Regions from separate parts of the Sphingopyxis sp. 550A genome, predicted to be linked through region 2. Evidence: riboswitches for the same ligand, from Rfam matches in the RefSeq annotation. Region 2 holds a riboswitch; the other holds the start of a gene.
What was found. Region 2 has a riboswitch for glycine ahead of ACVENA_RS04875 (L-serine ammonia-lyase). Riboswitches for the same ligand answer to the same signal wherever they lie in the genome.

Region 1 (4,413 bases), 2.0 Mb from region 2:
CCCGCCGCCATGTTCCGCCGCGCGAGCGCCGCCATATGGCGCTCGACCGCGAGCTCGCTGGCATGGTCGGGAAGCCCGGCGATCGTGCCGTCGAGCCGCGCTTCGGCGGGCACGTCGACGAACAGATCGTCGATCGACGCCGCGCCGACGGCGGCGAGCATCGCCGCGCGGTCGTCGCTGGTAAGGGGAAGGTAACGCATGAACTACTCCGTGGAAGAGGCGGAATGGACAGAGAAAAGTTGAGCGAGGTCGGGAAGCGACCCCTGGAAGATCGCGGGGCCGCTGTGCGTCGTGCGCACCCACGGCGCGAGCCAGATGCGAAAGCCCGCATCGCGCGCGCGGCGGCAAAAGGCATAATCGTCGGACAGCAATTCACGGCTGTCGGGGTCGATCATCGGCAGGAAGAAGCTCGGCTCGCTGTCCGCGACGCCGTGCGCGGCGCGCTCGCCGGGGTCGGTGCGGAAGGCAAGCTCGGGGTGCCGCGCGCCAAGCCCATCGAGCACGTCGCGGCGGATCAGCATCATCCCCGTCCCGGCTCGCGTCAACTCGACGAGGTCGGTCAGCGCGAACCGCTGGTCGCGATGCAGGAAATGCAGCGCGAACTCGCCGCCGAAGCGCGCGAGGTCGCCCGGATCGTCCTTCGCCATCCCACGCTCGACCGCGCGTGCGACGTTGGACCAGTTGACCATTCGTCGCGGGCAAGCGGCGGCAAGGATCGCGCAATCGTCCCGCTCGCGCATCGCGGCCAGCATCGAAAAGACGTCGTCAGCCGCGAAATCGATATCGGCGTCGACGAACAGTAGATGGGTGGAATCGCTGGCGCGGAAGATCGCCGCCAGCAGATCGCGCGCGCGCGTGATCGACGGCTGGTAAAGAATGAACTCGAAGCGCACCGCGACGCCCGCCGCCTGCGCCTTCAACGCGAGGTCGAGCGCCGCGCGGACATAGCTACCCTGCGCCCCGTCATAGATGGGCGTCGCCACCATCAGGCGGCAATCGGCGAGGGCGGCGGATGCGCTCACATCATCTCCCCCCTCCCGCAGGCGGGAGGGGAGGACAAGTCAAAGATCGGCGATGAAGGCCTTGTAGGCTTCGGCGTTCATCAGACCGTCGAGCTGGCTCTTGTCGGTCAGCGTCATGCGGAAGAACCAGCCTTCGCCCTCCGGGTCGCTGTTGACGAGCGCCGGATCCTCTTCGAGCTGGCCGTTGCCTTCGGTCACCACGCCGTCGACCGGCGCATAGACGTCGCTCGCGGCCTTGACCGATTCGACGACCGCGGCGTCACCGCCCGCGGTGAGTTCGGCGCCGGTGTCGGGAACCTCGACGAACACGATGTCGCCGAGCTGGCTCTGCGCGAAGTCGGTGATGCCGACCGTCGCGATGTCGCCGTCGACATCGACCCATTCATGCTCTTCGGTATAATAACGCGGCATCGGTCAGCCTCCCTGTTTGCGGACATAATGATGGGGAACGAAGGGCATGGCGGCGACGGTGCAAGGCACGCGCTTGCCGCGAACTTCGGCGGCGATCGCGGTGCCGGGCACCGCGTGATCGCGCGGCACATAACCCATGGCGATCGGCGCGCCGACGCTGGGGGCAAAGCCGCCCGAAGTCACGACGCCGATCTCTGTGTTGCCGTCGAACAGCTTCGCGCCTTCACGCACCGGCAGCTTGCCATCGACGAGCAGGCCCACGCGCTGGCGCGGCGGACCGTCGGCAAGATGGCCGAGAATGCGCGCGGCGCCGGGGAAATTCGCTTCCTCGCGGCGGCGCTTGCCGATCGCAAAACCAAGGTCGCCCTCGATCGGATCGGTGTCTTCGCTGAGATCGTGGCCGTAGAGGGGAAGTCCCGCTTCGAGCCGCAGGCTGTCGCGCGCACCGAGCCCGATCGGTTTCACCTCATCCATCGCGCACAGCGCGTCGGCAAAAGCCGCGAGCGCTTCGTTCGGAAGCGAGATTTCGAAACCGTCCTCGCCGGTATAGCCCGAGCGGCTGAGCGCGATCGCATGGCCGTTCCAGGTCGCCTGCGCAGCCTGCATGAAGACAAGGCCGGCGCTTTCGGGAACGAGACGCGCGAGCGCTTCAGCCGCCTTCGGCCCCTGCAGCGCGAGCAGCCCGTGATCTTCCCTGTGATTGAGGGTGACATCGTCGGGGAGATGCTCGCGCAGATGTGCGATATCGTCCCACTTCACGGCGCCGTTGACGACGATGCCGAGCTGGTCGCCCTCGTTGGTGATCATCAGATCGTCGAGTATGCCGCCATCCTCGCCGAGCAGCAGCGAATAGCGCATCCGGCCGGGCCTCAGCGCCGCAATGTCGCCGGGGACGAGCGCTTCAAGCGCTTCCACGGCGCCTTCGCCTTCAAGACTGAGCTGCCCCATATGGCTGACGTCGAACAGACCCGCATTCTCGCGCGTCCACTGATGTTCGGCCATGATGCCTTCATATTGGATCGGCATCCAATAGCCGGCGAATTCGACCATCCGGCCGCCCTTCGCGCGGTGCCAGGCGTCGAGCGGCAGCGTTGCGGTGGGAACCGCTTCCTCGCCCGTAAAGTCCGTTTCGGTCATGTCAGTCTCCCGCGGTTGACATGGCAAGGCGCGGCCCGATGCCGTCCTGTCGCCATGCCCCCTCTGTCACGGGAACCTGAGAGTTTCCCCTGCGAGAACGCAGAGTTACCCCTTCGGTGGTCCCGACGACCTTCGCCGGAACGCTTTCCAGAGTGTCCGTTCCAGCCTGCGCGGTCCGTTGACCTGAGAGTTTCCGGGGCGGTTGCTCCTTCGGTGGCGGTGCAGGTCGCCCTGCCCCGCGCTCTCCCGCGCGGCCGGCCGAATCTCCGCAAGGAGACCCGACAGACGCCCGAGCCTTGGCGTCGCCTTTTTGCGGAGTCAATCGGCGAGCGCGCGGATCGCGTCGTTTTCGTGGATATAGACGCCGGACGCCCGCTCGCCGGTCAGGGTGACGATCGCCTGTGCGACCCTTTCTGCCGGAATCGAGCGATAGCGACGCAGCGATCCATGGAGCAGCGCATCGGTCAGCGGCGCCGCGACCATCGCAATCCCCTCGCCCAGCCGCGGCGGCCCCTGACGCTCGCCGGTCAGCAGGCCGGGGCGAAGCAAATCGAGCCGGTCGAACGCCAGCGCGCGAAGATCATCCTCGACCTCGCCCTTGGTCCGCAGATAGAAATTGGAGGCTTGCGACGACGCCCCGACGCTGCTGACCGCGATCATATGCCGCGCGCCCGCCTCCTTCGCGGCCCGCGCGCAAGCGAGGGCCAGATCATGATCGACCGCCCGAAAGGCTGCCTGCGACCCCGCCTGCCGGATCGTGGTGCCGAGACAGGAGATGAGGGTCGCAGGTCGCCGGCCGGCGATGATCGCGGGCCATTGCTCGCTGGGCGCAACGTCCATCTCCGGCTGCGAATCTTGATAATCGGGCGCGCGGCGGACGAGGATCGTCGCCGCGACCGACCGCGCCACGATGCCGCCGACGAGGCCGGTTGCGCCAAGCAGCAAGATGTCGGGTGACGCCATGGGGCGATCCTAAGCTGCGCCGGGTCGGGTTGGCAACGTGGGCCTGTGGTTATTTTCGCACCGTCGATCAGGCGTGCGCCAACGCCTCCGGCACCGCCCCGCGCCCAAATATCTCCGCAAAGCGGTCAATCGCAAAGCGGTCGGTCATGCCGGCGATATAGTCGCCGATATGGCGCACCGTCGCGCTGTCGCCTTCGGGCAGGCGCGACGCCCAATCCTCGCCCATCAGGCGCGGGTCGGCCGCATAGGCGCCGAACAGGCGCGACACCACCTCCTTCGCGCCCGCCGCCGCCTCGATCTGCGAGGGATGGTGGTAGAGGTTCGCATACATGAAGCGCTTGAGGTCGCGCTCCGCCCTCGCGAGTTCGTCCGAGAAATCGCCGAGCGTGCAGCCCGCCGCGCGGACCTCGCCGACGCTCGCGACCCCGGCGGCGGCGACGTTCGCTTCGGTCGCGGCGATCACGTCGTTGACCATGACGCCGATCTGGTCGCGCACCAGTTCGCGCAGCAAGCGGTCGCGCGGCGCGCCGGGAAAGCGGCCCTCGACGGCGCGGTAATTGGCGGCGACGAACGGCTGGCCCATCAACTGGTCGAGCGTCAGCAATCCCGCGCGCAGCCCATCGTCGATGTCGTGATTGTCATAGGCGATGTCGTCGGCGACCGCCGCGATCTGCGCCTCAAGGCTGGCGTAGCTCGCAAGGTCGAGCGGAAACTCGCCGTCGATCTCGGCCAGCGCCCAGCCGGGACGACGCACCGGGCCGTTATGCTTGGCGAGCCCCTCCAGCGTCTCCCAACTGAGGTTCAGCCCGTCGAAGCGCGGATAGGGACATTCGAGCCGCGCCAATGTCCGCAGCGTATGGCCGTTATGATCGAAGCCGCC
Region 2 (4,413 bases):
CCTCCTTCCATCGACGCAGACCATTGTTCGCGTCGATGGATTCGGAGCGGCTGCCAAGAATTGGGCGGCCTTGATCGTGCGGCCCCGGTGGTGGCCGTGTCCGTCGAATTGCCCTGACACGCTGAAGCTTCGATGATATTCTTCACCTCGCCACGCATTTGGCGCTCAGCGCCCGCACCCGGCGGGGAATGTTACCAGCCCGTCAGCATTCGACGACGTTGACGGCCAGACCGCCAAGACTCGTTTCCTTATATTTCGAGCGCATATCCTCGCCGGTCTGGCGCATCGTCTCGATGACTGCATCGAGCGGGACGACGTGCCGGCCGTCGCCCTGAAGCGCGAGGCACGCGGCATTTATGGCCTTGACCGCCCCCATTGTGTTGCGTTCGATACAGGGAATCTGAACGAGCCCGCCGATCGGGTCGCAGGTCAGTCCGAGATTATGCTCCATCCCGATTTCGGCGGCATTTTCAATCTGCTCATTGGTGCCGCCGAGCGCGGCGACGAGGCCTGCGGCCGCCATCGAGCACGCGACGCCCACTTCGCCCTGACAGCCCATTTCCGCAGCCGAGATCGACGCGCGCATCTTGTAGAGGAATCCGATGGCGGCGGCGGTCGCGAGCAGGACGCGGCTTCCCTCGCGCGAAGCGCCCGGGGTGAAGGATTCATAATATTTGAGGACCGCCGGCAGCACGCCCGCCGCGCCATTGGTCGGGGCAGTTACCACGCGGCCGCCCGCGGCATTTTCCTCGTTCACGCTCAGTGCGAACAGACTGACCCATTCGAAGATCTTGGTGGGGTCGTTCGAGGGGGCCTTGGCCAGCAGCGCATGGTGCAGCGACCGCGCGCGGCGCGGAACGTTGAGGCCACCGGGCAATACACCCTCGCCGCGGCACCCGCGCTCGATGCAGGCGAACATGGCGTCGCGCACAGCATCGATGAAGGCAATCGTCTCGACCGGCGCGCGCCACGCCTCCTCGTTGGCGAGGACGATGTCGGCTATCGCAAGCCCGTGGGTCCGGGCGATTGCGAGCAGTTCCTCCGCCGAGCCGAACGGGTAAGGAAGGGCGACGTTCGACCGTGCCTCCGCCTCGCCCTCACAGCGTATCGCGCCACCGCCGACCGAGAAAAAGGTGCGGGTCAATTCCTCACCGAAGGCATAACGGGCCGTGAACCGCATCGCATTCGCATGTCCGGGCAGAAATTCTCCGCGCCGGAAAATGAGGTCCGCTGTTTCGTTGAATGCGACCGGGCAACAGTCAGCGAGCCGAAGTGAATGGCACTCCCTTATCGCCGCAACGATCTCTTCGACCCGATCTGGATCGATTTCTTCCGGAAGCCGGCCGGACAATCCAAGCAGGATTGCCCTGTCCGTCGCATGCCCCTTGCCGGTCAGCGCAAGCGAGCCGAACAGCTCGCAAGAGACGCGCGCAGGGTGGCCTTTGCCCATCGCGAGCCGGGCGAATTGCGCGGCTGCGCGCATAGGTCCCACCGTGTGGGAACTCGACGGCCCGATCCCGATCGTGAACAGATCAAAGATGCTGAACGCGACATTCGTCGTATGAATCTGTGCGGACACCGGCGCCTCTCCTGCCGGCATTCGCCGGACATCAGCGCCCCTTCTGTCTGCTTGCCTGAGATCGCTATCCCGTCGGCGGACGCACTAAGCGTCACTTTCCAGAATTCCATTGCCGCATGGTCCTTCTGCCTGAGAGTTTCCGGGGCGGTTGCTCCTTCGGCGCCGGAAATATCCGGTCTCTCCCACATCGGCGGATCGACCATCGCGCGCGGCGATCATTGTGTCAACGCTCTGTTTCATCCGATAGTGGACATCACCGAGGTGCATGGGAGTGGCCTGCCCCGGGGCAAGCCACAAAACCGCCCTTCCTTGCCTTCAGAAGGGCTTCAAATAGCAAGTATTGGCGAGTTATAACAATGGTGTGCCCGCGAAGGCGGGCACACCATTGTTAGTGAAAACCCCTCTGGTGCAACGGCATCTTTGCGGAATCCCATAGACTGTAGCGCGCCGTGAAGAGGTCGTGGTCCGGTCTCAACCGATTGACCGCTTTCGGGTGTGGCCGCTTGGCTCACTCGCGGCCCGTACAACAAATTCTCAAAGCGCTGATTCGTCCGGTCGAGACCCAATGTCTACCCAAAGGCGCCTCCCCCGAAGCACGGCGAATATCAATAGAAACGGGCGCCGCCGCAGAAGAAACGGTTGCAAATTCACGCGAATTTGTGCCTGATCGCAGAGTTCCGCCCGATTTTCGGGCAAACCGATATATCTCGAAATAGGGATTTGGTTGAATCGCGAAATTTCTCCTTATTTTTTCATGAGCGTAGCTTTTTTGACGGACTGCTACTCGGTCATTTCAGACTAAATATTTTTCTGTCGCATTTCCAATGCGTTACACCACGCTGAATTATCGAGTGGGAGTGAGCCATGCCCATCGCCTATATCACCATCGGCACCAACGACATGGCGCGGTCGCGGCGCTATTATGATGCGGTCATGCCGCATCTCGGCGGGCGGCTGGAGGTCGACTATGGCGACCAGGCTTGCTGCTATGCGATGCCAAGCGAACAGCGCGTCTGGATCGGCAAGCCGAACGACGGGTTGGCGGCGGCTCCCGGCAACGGAATCATGCCCGGTTTTCTATGCGAAAGCCAAGCGGCGGTGGACGCGGCCCATGCCGCTGCGCTGGCCTGTGGTGGCACCAACGAAGGCGATCCCGGTCCGCGCCCACTTTATGGGCCGGACTTTTATGGCGCCTATGCCCGCGACCCCGAAGGCAACAAGATGAGCTTCGTCTATTTCGGAGCGCCGCAAAGCTGAGCAGACGCCAGCAGAGCGAACGGCGGCTCAATCGCGCAATATCGGCTCACCCGTCCGCGGGTTGACCAGCGTCACATTTTCGAGCGCCTGGATTTGCCATGCGCCATCGCGCCGGGTCACGACCGCAAGAATCATCGTGTCGACCCGATGCGGCCCCGCCGGATGCGCCGCGCCCGCGCTCAGCCGCGACCACATGTGCAGGATCGCGGCATCGGCCGAAATCGGATCGACGTCGGCGATCTCGTTGGTCAGCGTCGAATCGCTGTAGATCGTCTCGTGGATCGGGGCATGGCCCGCGACGATCTGTTCCACCCCGCGCCAGTAGGTGCCGAAGCGATTCACGAAGCTCGCGTCCACATGGAACAGCGCGGCGAACGCCGCCATGTCGTGCCGGTTCCATGCGTCCGCAAATCGCGCGGCGATACTCGCCGGTCCTTCTTCCTGAACCATATGACCCTCCTGACGGTCGAGCGGCTCGACGGCGCAACGCCCATTGCCCTATCCTATCTTCCCGGCGAAATCGACAAGCGAGTCGCAGTCATGGACAGGATCGAAACCGAAGCCTCGGGCGGCTGCCAGTGCGGCGCGGTGCGCTGGCACATCACCGCGGTGCTCGACACCTCGCATATCTGCCATTGCCGCATGTGCCAGAAGGCAGCGGGCAATTTTTTCATCGCGCTGATCGGCGTTCCACGCGATGCGATCACCTGGACGCGCGGGCAGCCGGCAACCTTTGCCAGTTCGGACAAGGCCGCGCGCGGTTTCTGCCGCGACTGCGGAACGCCGCTCACCTACGACTATCACGAGAGCAGGCATATCAACCTCACGACCGGATCGTTCGACGAGCCCGAGCGGTTTCAGCCCAAGGTCCAGTTCGGCCTCGAAGCCCGGCTCCCCGTTTTCGAGGATCTGCCGCTGAAGGCTGAAGGCACGACCGAAGAGACGATGGCCGCCTATGTCGGGGCGATCAGGGCGAGCAACCACCAGCATCCCGATCGCGACACCGATCGCTGGCCGCAATAAGCAGTCGCGCGCGGCCTATTGCTCAAGTTCGAGCAGATATTTCTTCGCGTCGAGCCCGCCGGCGAAGCCGGTCAGCTTGCCCGTCGATCCAACGACGCGGTGGCAGGGCGCGATGATCGAAATCGGATTGCGGCCATTGGCAGCACCGACCGCGCGCGATGCGGTCGGCCTCCCGACCTGTTGCGCGATCTCGCCATAGCTGCGGGTCTCACCGAACGGAATGGTGAGCAGCGCCTCCCATACCTGCTTCTGGAAATCGCTGCCCGAAAAGGACAGGGGCACGTCGAACGTCCGGCGCTTGCCGGCAAAATATTCGCCGAGCTGGCGTTCGGTCTCGACCAGCACCGGATGTTCCGGCTCTTCGGCCAGCGGTCCCAGCCGGACGCGGCCCGGACGGTCCTTCTCCCACAGGATCGCGGCGAGCCCCTTGGCATCGGCGACGAGGGTCAATTCGCCGACCGGCGACCAGATGGTTTTGAAAGCGTGCGTCATAAGTTCGATCCTGTCATTCGCTGTCGCGCTTTAGCGATGAGCTTCCTATGGCAGGGGCGACG

Region 1: another riboswitch for glycine. It lies ahead of gcvT (glycine cleavage system aminomethyltransferase GcvT); the one in region 2 lies ahead of ACVENA_RS04875 (L-serine ammonia-lyase).

The regions. Positions count from the first base shown of each region.
Region 1 is NZ_CM131615.1:3,004,691-3,009,103, forward strand. Features, by position in the region: gene gcvPA (aminomethyl-transferring glycine dehydrogenase subunit GcvPA) at 1-200, opposite strand, end outside; gene ACVENA_RS14440 (glycosyltransferase family 2 protein) at 204-1,022, opposite strand; gene gcvH (glycine cleavage system protein GcvH) at 1,062-1,433, opposite strand; gene gcvT (glycine cleavage system aminomethyltransferase GcvT) at 1,437-2,570, opposite strand; glycine riboswitch at 2,624-2,731, opposite strand; glycine riboswitch at 2,732-2,829, opposite strand; gene ACVENA_RS14455 (NAD(P)H-binding protein) at 2,889-3,533, opposite strand; gene ACVENA_RS14460 (deoxyguanosinetriphosphate triphosphohydrolase) at 3,601-4,413, opposite strand, start outside.
Region 2 is NZ_CM131615.1:1,025,457-1,029,869, reverse strand. Features, by position in the region: gene ACVENA_RS04875 (L-serine ammonia-lyase) at 203-1,600, opposite strand; glycine riboswitch at 1,621-1,683, opposite strand; glycine riboswitch at 1,687-1,774, opposite strand; gene ACVENA_RS04870 (VOC family protein) at 2,444-2,836, shown strand; gene ACVENA_RS04865 (SgcJ/EcaC family oxidoreductase) at 2,864-3,286, opposite strand; gene ACVENA_RS04860 (GFA family protein) at 3,287-3,859, shown strand; gene ACVENA_RS04855 (methylated-DNA--[protein]-cysteine S-methyltransferase) at 3,875-4,351, opposite strand.